Regions from separate parts of the Arthrobacter sp. MP_M4 genome, predicted to be linked through region 2. Evidence: riboswitches for the same ligand, from Rfam matches in the RefSeq annotation. Region 2 holds a riboswitch; the other holds the start of a gene.
What was found. Region 2 has a riboswitch for cyclic di-AMP ahead of RCH15_RS11600 (NlpC/P60 family protein). Riboswitches for the same ligand answer to the same signal wherever they lie in the genome.

Region 1: it holds a riboswitch for cyclic di-AMP, as region 2 does, so the genes downstream of both, RCH15_RS18100 (C40 family peptidase) here and RCH15_RS11600 (NlpC/P60 family protein) in region 2, are expected to answer to the same signal.

What each region holds. Positions count from the first base shown of each region.
Region 1 is NZ_JAXCHX010000039.1:393-6,102, forward strand. It holds gene RCH15_RS19155 (universal stress protein) at 137-361, opposite strand; gene RCH15_RS18095 (hypothetical protein) at 473-631, opposite strand; gene RCH15_RS18100 (C40 family peptidase) at 829-1,689, opposite strand; cyclic di-AMP (ydaO/yuaA leader) riboswitch at 1,693-1,845, opposite strand; gene RCH15_RS18105 (hypothetical protein) at 1,982-2,221, opposite strand; gene RCH15_RS18110 (hypothetical protein) at 2,309-2,599, opposite strand; gene RCH15_RS18115 (hypothetical protein) at 2,983-3,279, opposite strand; gene RCH15_RS18120 (Dyp-type peroxidase) at 3,572-4,849, opposite strand; gene RCH15_RS18125 (copper chaperone PCu(A)C) at 4,849-5,457, opposite strand; gene RCH15_RS18130 (copper resistance CopC family protein) at 5,511-5,710, opposite strand, start outside.
Region 2 is NZ_JAXCHX010000014.1:18,969-24,678, forward strand. It holds gene RCH15_RS11580 (MFS transporter) at 1-18, shown strand, start outside; gene serC (phosphoserine transaminase) at 40-1,167, opposite strand; gene RCH15_RS11590 (metal-dependent transcriptional regulator) at 1,421-2,119, shown strand; cyclic di-AMP (ydaO/yuaA leader) riboswitch at 2,260-2,475, shown strand; gene RCH15_RS11595 (M23 family metallopeptidase) at 2,480-3,301, shown strand; cyclic di-AMP (ydaO/yuaA leader) riboswitch at 3,449-3,608, shown strand; gene RCH15_RS11600 (NlpC/P60 family protein) at 3,918-4,772, shown strand; gene RCH15_RS11605 (HNH endonuclease) at 4,990-5,490, shown strand; gene mobA (molybdenum cofactor guanylyltransferase) at 5,550-5,710, shown strand, end outside.

The sequences.
Region 1 (5,710 bases), on a different contig from region 2:
CTCCGCCCCACTCTTGGCCCAACCCGGATCGCCGAATAGGGGATTAGGTCACTGTCCTCGCAGCCGGGCAGGCTGCCCGAACGAAAGGGACCGTCCTGATGATGTTCTGAGGCCAAGACCAGAGGGGACGCGGGGTTCACACTGTGCGCTGGATCCCGCGCAGGCCACCGGGAGCCCGTGGATTGGTTGTCGACGCTTCAGCTGAGTTTCTGTGCGGGTCGCGGGAAGGTACTACCAGGACCGTCGTGGATGTGCTTTCCCGGACGGCCTGGCTTGCTGAGCCACGAAGGTAGCCGGGTATGCCACTCAGACCGCGTGTTCCGATGACCAGGAGTGGGGCACCGCGTGAGGTTTCTGTGATTTCCTAGGCCGGAGTGCCTGTCAGGGTGAGGCTGTCGCCCGGGAGCCGGGGGTGCTTGCCATTGATTTGAGCAGGAGATTCTGGAGCCAAGGGGAGTGCTGCTTCGTCGGCCTATTCCAGGGAGGCCATGGGCTGCGCACCCTCCGGGAGTGTGTCATTGATCAGGCTTGTGGATGTTGCCGTGGCGCCCAAAGATCCGGCCTTCTGCGCATCTTTGGCTACGGCCTGATGCGACTCCGTGTAGTCCAGGTCCGCTTCGAACTGAGTCATGTCCGGAACGCCGGCGTCTTCTGCGGTCTGCAGCAGGCCCTCCCGCCGGACATCGGCATGGCCGCCTTCGGTGGCTACGGCGAAAACCGCCTCATTGAACTTTCAGAACTTGCACGTGGTGTCTGGCCTGGTTTTTCAGGGCCGTGTACCCGCGGTGCCCGGCCACGGGCGTGGCCAGGCACCCCGGTCTTCAACTGCTAGGCGTTCACCCTGTAGTAGGCGGGGCCGGAGCCGACGTTCACGTCAAAGATGACGGTCTGGTTGCCGTTCCATCCGCTGTGCATTGCTTGTCCGTTGCCGAGGTAGATCGCGTTATGTGAGAATCCCATTCCGCCGTCGGCATAGTAGATAAAGTCGCCGGGTTCAGGCGTCGATACGGGAGTGGCGTAGGCCATCAAAGACTCGGGGGATTCATCGCCGACACCTTGAATTCCTGCCGCTCGCAGAGCCACTTCTCCCAGAACCGTGCAGTCCTGGGTGGCGCCGGTCTGGGCGAGAGCTGAGTTGAGGACCGTCTGGTTGATCGGAGACGGTGCCTTCTGGCCGCCGTCGGAGCTCGCCGGCACCACCGCCGAAGGCTGGTACGTTTCACCGGCGGATGCTGCAGGGGCGATCGGTGCCGGAACAGCTGCCGATTCCACGCCCGGGGTGCCTGCTGCCCCGGAAAGCGTTATGACATCTCCCGGATAGATGATGGAAGACATTTGAAGTCCGTTCAGCGACAGGATCGCGTCCAGGGAGACTCCGTTCAGCGCCCCAATCCGGCTGAGGGTCTCCCCGGCGTTGACGGTGTGGACGGACGCACCCCGGGCGGCCGCCTGGCCAGGAATGACTGCCGAGGAGGAGACAGCCCCCGGTGCAGTTCCACTCTGCGGGTCGGATGCGGTGGCTCCTGCCTGGGCAGGGGCGGCCATGCTCAGCACGAGCCCGGATCCCACGGCGACCAGGACGGCCTGGCGGCCGACCCTGCCCCTGTGGGTGGAGACGCTTCGAGAAATGGTGGACAGTCTGCTGCCGGTGGTGGCTCTGTGGCGGCCGTGGGTATTGTTGTTTGACATTGCTTAACCTCTCCCGATACCTGCGAGGTGAGCTGTCGGATGCGGATGGGAGTCACCCGGCCACCGGACGTTAGTGCCGGCGGCTTAACCCCAAGGATTCATTGAGAATCCATATTTGGTTCCCCCGCCCCTGCCGGAGCTATGTGGTGTAGGGACCTCGGCGGGCGGCAGGGTTAGGTAACAAGCCGAGTGTGCCGCGCCCAGTGGGCGGCACCGCCCTAATCTACACGCAAAATCACAAATGTATAAACATTTAGACTGTATCGTTGCGTCTAGGGGGCCGAAGGGATTTCTATCCGGTATTCGACGTTTCGCGGGGGACCCCTACCGCATAGGTGCCGGGCTGGTCGGTGGGGAACAAGGCGGTCCCGTCGGGGGGCATGGCCACGGGAAGGACATAATCGCCCGAGGTTGAGCTGGCGCCGGAATCGAGTTGGACCCTGGCGCCTGTGCCGTTGACATCCGCGTAGGCCATTCCCGGCCGCTGCGAAATCAGAAACACTGTGTGGGTGGAGTCATCCACGGTGGCCATGCCTGTTGGTGTTCCGTCGACTTTGCCCAGTGGCGGGCCGGTGGTGGGATCGGGAATGACATTAACGGCTGTCCCGGCAGGGTCGGTTCATTCCAGAATGATCACGCACCCGGTTGACGGTCCGTGAGCGCCCTCGTACCGGGCCTTCGTCCCGGACCCGGCAAGGGAAAGCGCGTTGGGAGTGTTGGCGAAGATCAGTCCGTTGCCGGGAGAGGGGCCCGGGACCTCTGTCGGTCCCCATAGGAGGTCCCCGTCCGCGGTCGAGAACGCCGTGGCAACAGTGATGCTGATCCGGTCTTTCGTGTCCTTCCTGGCGTCGGAATCGAGGAGGACAAGTGCCGCTTCCCCGCCGAACTGTGTGGGCGTGGAGTACCGCACGGGACGATGATGGCGCCGAAGGACACGTCTTTCGGCGCTTTCTTCATGGGCCGGGTCATTCTCTTGATTCCCTTGCCCGGCGGGAGGATCGTGGGCCCCGCGGCACGACGTCGTAACGAAGAAGCGCGTTCTCCGTACGCGTCGGTTGTCCATATTGGGAGGCACGATGGTGGCAGGGGCAGTTTTCCGGGTTGTAGTGGGGGTCGACGGGTCAGGCTCGTCGCTGGCAGCTCTTGAATGGGCCGTTGAAGAGGCCATCGGCAACGGTGGTTCGCGGAAGGGCGGCCGTGAGCTGCCAGCTCAGTCGCTGGACCATCCGCAGTTCTTGAACCTTTTAAGTAATTCCTCATTCCGGTATCGATGGCGTGCCGTTGATCCTGCGCTCATGCCGGGGGGCGTGGCTGGAAGTGGAGCGTTTCCAGATAGTTCTCGTCGTACCTCTCTTCCCTGGGTTCATCGTTGGGGTAACCACCGGGAAGTGCGCCCCGGTTCAGACCGGCCAGGAGTATATGCTCCAGCCCCGGCATGGTGGTCATCGTCGTTCTCTGCACAGTTCCGGTGGACAGGGCAGGCATTTTGGTGTTGGCCATATCATCGATTCCAGCCACGCCTGGTGCGACCAGGAGGAAGCCCGCGGCCGCTGCCAGGGCAGGAACCATTGCATTTCTCCATGCGCTCATGCCCTGATCCTTCGCTCCGCACATGGGAACAGGACATCCAAGGCCTGTGGAGAGGCTGTGAAAGCCAGCCCGCAGGGACGCTCCGGCACACCAGCCTCGGGAGAGATTCAACGCCACCATAATGCGCGGTGTTCGCGGTGACGTGCGCGGATATTGAGAGGGTGACGGGGTTTGTCATGAAAGCGCGGATTCTGGCAGTCCCCGGTGCCGTCCTCCATCGTCCCAACGCGGGATCATTTGGCGTATCTCCGGTGCGGTGGGATGGGCGCCAAATGATCCGCGTTGGTGCGGATCAGGCGAACAGGACGTCACCGACGAATCCGCCGTCACGGCACCCCGGCGGGATGGCGAACACAGCCGAGCCGACCGGCGTCGTCCATTGATTGAGCATGTCCATTTGATCGAGCCGGCGCTGGATCGGCGTGAACTGCTTGTCGACGTCGGCCTGGTAGGACACGAATATCAGTCCCGAGTCGGAGACCCCTCCGGCGCCTGGAGCGGCATCGTAGTTGTAGGCCCGGCGAAAGATCCGCTGGGAACCGTCCGCAGGCCGGGCCCGGCGCAGGTGCGAGACTTCCGAGATCACCGGGAACCCGAGCTTGGACACGGCCGCGAAGTCCGGCTCGTCGTGCTCGTGCGTCCCGGTCAGGGGCGCGCCGTTGGACAGCCGGCGGCCTACGGATTCCTCCCGGCCGATGCGGTCCGCTTCGTCCCACTTGTCCAGGTTCATCGCGATCCGGCGGACAACCACCGACGTGCCGTTCTTAATCCACGAGGGAATGTCTCCGCCGCCCCAGACCACCTGCTCGTAGTCCGTGCTGTCCGGGGCCGGGTTTGCGGTCCCGTCCACCTGGCCGAAGAGGTTCCGCATGGTGGTCCCGGATTTTTCGCTGCCATAGGAACGCCGGAAGCCGGCCTGAACCCAGCGGACGGTCGCGAAGCTCCGGCTGTCCTTCAGCAGCATCCGTTGGGCATGCGCCACGGTCAACGGATCATCCGCGCAGACCTGGAGCAGCAGATCACCGTCGGAGAACCCGGGCTGCAGCCGGTCGATGCTGAAGGCCGGCAGCGGTTTCAGCCACTCCGGTGCCTGTGCGGGGTCCACTGCGGCCACCAGGCCGGGGCCGACGCCGAACGTGACCGTCAGCCGGGCCGGCACCCGGGCAAGGTCACCCTCGGTGTCAGCCAGTGCCGGTCTTCCCGCGCAGAGGTCCGCGGCATCGTCACTGAGCAGCCGCAAGAGCGACCTGACGTCCGCTCGCGTCGTTCCGGGCCGCAAATCCAGGGCGACAAAAACACCGTGGGCCTGCGCCGCCGTCGTAATACCCGCCTGGCGGTCGCCGTGAAACGGAATCACGCCGCTGCCGTGGACGCTCTCCGCGGAGTCAACCGGTGCAGTAGTCGCCGCCCGCTGAACGCCCGCCCCGGCGAGCTGGGCGCCGGCCGCGGTCAGCGCCCCGAGCCCAGCGGCGGCGCCGCCGAAGAGCAGTCCGCGCCGTGGGAGCTTCCTCGGGACGCCCGGCCCGTCACTGCCCGCGAAGGAGCCTGCGGGCTGCTTATACCCGGCCATTACTTTGAGGTCGGCGACGGTGCGGAAGGGGTTGCGCTGCCGGCGGCGCCGGACGGCTGGCCATGCGACCTGCCGGCGCCCCCTTCATCGACATAATTCTCGTTGGCGCCGCTGAAGTCCTTCGCCACCGTGGTGAATTCGAAACTGCCGCCGCCCGCCAGCTCCAACGTGAACGTGACGTCGGAACCGGCCACGATGGGCGCGGTTAGCCCCATCAGCATCAGGTGGCTGGCGCCCGGCTCCAGTATCAGTTCGCCGCCGGCCGGGATGACAAAGCCGCCCTCTTTGGACCGCATCTGCATGGCGCCGTCGGGTCCCGCGACGGTTTCGTGCAGTTCGACCATCCGGGCCGCGGGGGTCGAGGCGCCGGTCACGGTGATGTCCGCGTCGGAGGTGTTTTTGATGACCCCGAAACCGCCGGTCATGCCGGAAGCGGCGGCTTTGACCCATGGCTGGTTGACCGCCAGCGCGGCGGAGGCACTGGCCGGGGTGGCGACGGCAGCAGACGCGGACGGTACCGGGGTTGCGGCTGAGGGCGAACAGCCGCTGAGGGCCAGGGACGCGGCGGCGAGAACGGAAAGGGCGGGGTACATGAGCTTCTTGGACATGATGGTGCTCCTGAATCGTGGCGGGCGGCCGCGGAGGGCCGGTCCGGAAAGTGTTATTCGCGGGGGGACTGTGTGTTGCGCTTGATGCGCCGGAGGCCTGCAATGACCAGATAGATGCCGAGACCTGCGGCGGCCGTGATTCCGGCCGCCGGCAGCCAGCCGGGCACACCGGCGCCGTCCCCGGTGCCGGCTGCCGCGTTTGGTTCAGCAGTGGCCGTGGGGTTGGCGGAGGCTGCGGGCGCAGCGGCGGCAG
Region 2 (5,710 bases):
GACGCCGTCGAACGCTGACGCAGCGGCGTCCGGCGCGGGTTATTTCCTCAGTTCGCCCACCACGAAGTCGATGCATTCCAGCAGAGCCGACACATCATCCGGCTCGATCGCAACGAACGTGGCGATGCGCAGCTGGTTGCGGCCGAGCTTGCGGTAGGGCTCCGTGTCCACGACGCCGTTGGCGCGGAGCACCTTGGCGATGGCCGCAGCGTCGATGGAGTCGTCGAAGTCGATCGTTGCAATCACATTGGACCGTTCCTCCGGTTTGGCCACGAACGGCGTGGCGAACTCCGAGGCCTCCGCCCAGCGGTAGATCCGCCCCGCAGAGTCCGCCGTCCGCGCCGAAGCGAAGTCCAGCCCGCCGCTTGCGTTGAGCCACTGCACCTGGGCGTCGAGGGTGACGAGGGTGGCCAACGCCGGTGTGTTGTAGGTCTGGTTCAGCCGCGAGTTGTCAATCGCCGTCTGGAGGTCCAGGAAGTCCGGTATCCAGCGGCCGCCGGCTTTGATCCTCGCCGCGCGCTCCAGCGCCGCCGGGGAAAACAAGCCCAGCCACAGGCCGCCGTCGGAAGCAAAATTCTTCTGCGGGGCGAAGTAGTAGACGTCGGCCTCTGCGACGTCCACGTCCAGCCCTCCGGCAGCGGAGGTGGCGTCCACCAACACCAGGGCACCGTCGTCGGCGCCGGCCACCCGCCGCACCGGAGCGGCGACGCCGGTGGAGGTCTCGTTCTGCGGCCACGCGTAGACGTCCACGCCGTTCTCTGCCCGCGCCGCCGGGCGGGTACCGGGCTCGGACGTGATGATGGAGGACTCCGCGAGGAACGGAGCCTTGTTGGTGGCGGCAGCGAACTTCGAGCCGAACTCACCGAAGGACAGGTGCTGTGCTTTGTTCTCCACCAGACCGAAGCTGGCAACGTCCCAGAACGCCGTTGATCCGCCGACGCCCAGGATGACCTCATAGCCTTCGGGTGCCCGGAAGAACTGGCCGAGCCCGGTCCGGACCGACCCGACAAGATTCTTGACCGGCGCCTGGCGGTGCGATGTCCCCAGCAGCGCCGACGCGGAGGCAAGGGCCTCCATCTGTTCCGGACGTACCTTGGACGGGCCGGCGCCGAACCGGCCATCCTTGGGGAGGAGATTTGCGGGAATCGTGATGCTGGTGTCGCTCACAGTGGCTCCAATTTTCGGCTGGTACTAAGTGTGGCCCGGCAGGGTGGCTGCAGCGGAGCCTGTCGTTTCATTCTGCCTGACTGGCCCGCGGGGCAAGCAAAGCGGCCCGTCACAGTCCGGTCATTGAGATTATCCGGAGTAATTCAAATTAGACTAAGCTGGCCTGCGAACGTACGGCGGACCCCGCCAGGGCGCCAGCAGCACGCGGTACGGTGGAAAGCACGCAGGGACGGCGCTTGAGGAGCGGAGCTGAATGACGGATCTGATCGACACAACCGAGATGTATCTCCGGACCATTCTGGAACTCGAAGAAGAGAACATCGTTGCTCTTCGTGCCCGCATTGCCGAACGGCTGCGCCACTCCGGTCCCACCGTGTCCCAGACCGTCGGCCGGATGGAGCGCGACGGGTTGGTGGTTGTCTCCGGTGACCGGCACCTTGAACTGACCGAAACCGGCCGGAGGCGAGCCATCGGTGTCATGCGCAAGCACCGGTTGGCCGAACGGCTCCTCGCAGACGTCATTGGGCTCGACTGGGCCTACGTCCATGAGGAGGCCTGCCGCTGGGAACACGTGATGAGCGAACGGGTGGAGCGGCGGATCTTTGAGCTACTCGACCACCCCACAGTCTCGCCTTACGGCAATCCGATTCCGGGCCTCGCGGAGCTTGGCGGCCTGCCCTCTTCACCCTATTCCGACGGCGTGGTGAACCTGCTCGACGCCATGGCCGGCTACGGACCCGGTTCGGTGGTCAGAGTCAACCGGCTGGCGGAACCCATCCAAGTTGAACCGGAACTGCTGGTTCAACTCGATGAGGGCGGCATCCGGCCGGGGGCACTGATCTCATTGGAGCGCGTCGGTGAGTACATTTCCGTGCGCGTGCCGGACATCGAAGGTGCGCTGGAACTTCCTCCCGAGGTCGCCGCCCACGTTTTCGTTACCGTCGGGTCATAACCGCCGCCCTCAAGCTCGCGGACGCCCAAAGGTGGCGCACAAGATGGATAACGGATTTATCTCTGGACAGCTTCATCGCCTATAGTTGAAAACAAGCACCGATACCAAACCGTTATCTGATCCGACGCCGAGCTCTGCCAGCGGACCAGTTGCAGTATCACTTTCTGGCAGGGGCGGGGGAACCACTTTTTGGCTGTTCAGCGGCCTCGGGGTGAAGTCCGTCAGCGGCAATCACGTGTAACCAGAGGACTCCGCTGGAGCCCTCTGTGTCTGCGTGCTTGCTACGGCGGACCGGGTCTTTGATCTCTCTGACCCGAATCCGACAGCTAACTCCGCAGGCTCTCCAGAGAGGATTCGTCTTTGACCACCCAAACCGCAAGGGGCCGCCGCCGCGCGACCGGCGCCGCTCCGGAGCCGCGCCCGGCCCTTGCTGCCCCCGCCGACCACCCGCGTGAAACGCACCGAGACGATCGCCGGGTCCGCCGCAGCGCGTTCCGCCAGGTAACGGACTTGGCCGCCGCCAGCGGCGTCGGCCAGAAGGCCGGGATTGCGCTGGCCGCCACGGGATTAATACTCACGGTGATGGCCCCGGCGGCCGCACCCGTGATGGCCATAGACACCGGCACCGTGTCCGATGCCGTCCCCGCCGCGGTCCAGCCCGCCATCACGGCCGCAGACGCAAAGATCGACTTCAACCGCAGCGCTGTCACCACCCAGAGCGATCCGGACGGGAAGCTCAAGCAACTGCTGAGCGCCCAGTCGGTCGGCTCCATCACCCGCGCAGCGTCAACAGGCGTGCTCGGCGCGCCCTTGGACGATTTGAAAACCGCGTCGCCGTTCGGCTACCGCGTCAGCCCGATCACCGGCGGCTCCGGCGAGTTCCACCGCGGCCAGGACTACGCGGCCCAATGTGGCACGGCCGTCCACGCCGCGGCAAGCGGCACCGTGACCTTCACGGGCTGGCATCCCTACGGTGGCGGAAACCGGGTGGTGGTCGATCACGGTAATGGCCTGGAGACCACGTACAACCACCTGTCCTCCGCCAGCGTCAAGGTGGGCCAGACACTCGCCCGCGGCGATGTCCTGGCGCTGAGCGGCACCACCGGTGCCTCCACCGGTTGCCACCTCCACTTCGAAGTCATGGTCAACGGCGAAGTCGTTGACCCGACCGGATGGCTGTAGAAATCTGATGGGGTGCTCTCAAATTCTGGGAACACGCCGTGACCCGAATGTGACATTCGGTCCGCACTGCTGTACCGTTTGACCTACGCCAACTTTTCCGAAGTTGGCGCTCTTGAGTGGATTGCCTAGCTCTGCCACCGCTCAAGGTCCGTTCGCATGACATCGTCTGGCAGGGGCGGGGGAACCAATTTTGGTCTTCGCAAGAAGACCTTGGGGTTAAGTCGTAAAGCTTCCTACGGAAGCCGAGCGGCCGGGTGACTCCCATCCGAATCCGACAGCTCACCTCGCAGGCATTGGGAGAGGCTACTTTCGTGTCTTCACGCCACAATGCTGCGCTTTATCGCGCTTGCGCGGCTCCTACGAGCCCGCTGGAATCCAACGTTTGTGCCGCCCTTGCCGGCGCCCGAACCGGACTCCGCACTGCCGACTCAATCTCTGCTGAGTCCGGCCCGCAGGCTATGCACCTGCAAGCAGTTCCCGCTTTTGGCGCGTCTTCGCAGTACACCCTTCGCTAAGTAACCCATTTCGGGGCGATCCGGCGTACCCCCAAGATGCCGGAGCGTCCTCAGCCTGCGCCCAAAAAGCGCAGACCCAGGATCACGAAAGAGAGAACTTAATGACTATTCGTGCAAACGCACGGCACCGCGCCGAGGTCACCAAGACCAACTCGCTGGCCGTTATTGCCAAGACCGTCGGCGGCAACGCCGGTGGCATGGGCCGCCAGGCCGCAGTTATCGCCGCAGCGTCGGGCCTTGTCCTGACCAGCGGTATCGCAGCCAACGCTGCTGAGACCAATGTCCAGCGCGAGTCCACGTCGGCTTCCACTCTCGACGTTCAGTCGGCCGCCCCGGCGACCATTTCCGCTGCTTCCACCATCGCGATCTCCTACGAGAAGCCGGCGGTCACCACCTCGCCGGCTCCGGTCGTCGAGGCACCGAAGCCCGTCGTGAAGGTCCAGGAAGTCCCCGCTGCCACGGTTGCCCCCGTCGCAGCCGCCCCCGCTGCCACGGTTGCCCCCGTCGCAGCCGCCCCCGCCGCCAAGGCTGCCCCCGCGGCCAAAGCTGCCCCCGCCGCTACCCGCACCGCAGCAGCTGCCACGGCAGCGGCACCGGCCGCCACCCGCGCACCGGCCGCCGCCAGCGGCAAGGGCGCCACAATCGCAGCCGCTGCCTACGCCCAGCTCGGCGTTGGCCAGGATTGCACCGCACTTGCCACGAACGCGCTGGCCGCTGCGGGTATCAACTACCACGGCTGGCCGGCAGGTTACCTGTCCCTCGGCCGCACGGTAAGCGCTGCGGAGGCACAGCCGGGCGACCTCGCCTACTACCAGAACGGTGGCTCCGGCATGGCCCACATCGCTGTCTACGTCGGTAATGGCCGGGCAGTTCACGGCGGCTGGAACGGTGGAACCACCTCCCTGCAGAGCGTCAACGTCGGCTCCGGCCCGGTGTTCATCCGCGTCGGCGGCTAAGTCGCGCTGAAGCAACGCACAGGACCCTTGCCATTGTGGCGGGGGTCTTTTGCGTTGCCTTGAACAATCCAGCCTTCGAGCGGGTCGCTGACGGGAAAAAAATTCGGCGAATTGCCATGTCCGTGTTTACTCTTATTTAGTCGATCCATAGCCCGACCATGCAGAGGGCAGCCGGCCCTCGTGCCCCTGGCGGGTGCGGCCGTGAAGAGGTATGCGGATGCGCACTCTTGTGCTGAATGCTGGATATGAACCGCTGGCGGTTGTAACCTTCCGCCGGGCACTGGTCCTTGTGCTGACGGGTAAGGCCAGTGTTGTCGCGGAAGGGGAGGATCCCGTCGTCGGGCCGCAGGACGTCCTGGGTCGGCCTTCAGTGATCCTCCTTCATCGCTACATCAGGCCCCGGTACAACACCACGACGGCGGTGAGCCGCCGGGGAGTGCTGCGCCGGGACGGTCACCGCTGCGCGTACTGCGGCAAAGCCGCCCACACCATCGACCACGTCCAGCCCAAATCACGGGGTGGGGCGGACTCGTGGGAAAACCTCGTCGCTGCGTGCCTGCGGTGCAACAACGCCAAGGGCGACCACACTCCGGCGGAAATGGGGTGGAAGCTCAGCTTCTGCCCCGCGCCCCCCAGGGGCACCACCTGGCAGATCAAGGAGCTGGAGAAGCCGACGCCCGCATGGGACCCGTTCCTACTGCCGGAATCCGCCGCCTGACTCCGGCGCGTACCTCCGCGGTCCGGGCCGCCAGGCCGAGACCGCGCTAGGCTGGACCGGTGGAATTCGATGCTGTCATTCTCTCCGGGGGCCGGTCATCCCGGCTGGGAGGCGTTCCCAAATCCGGGCTGACCCACGGCGGCGCCACCCTCCTGGAGCTGGCGTTGCGGACGGCGCGCGGTGCCCTGGCCATTGCCGTGGTCGGGCCAGACCCCGGCAT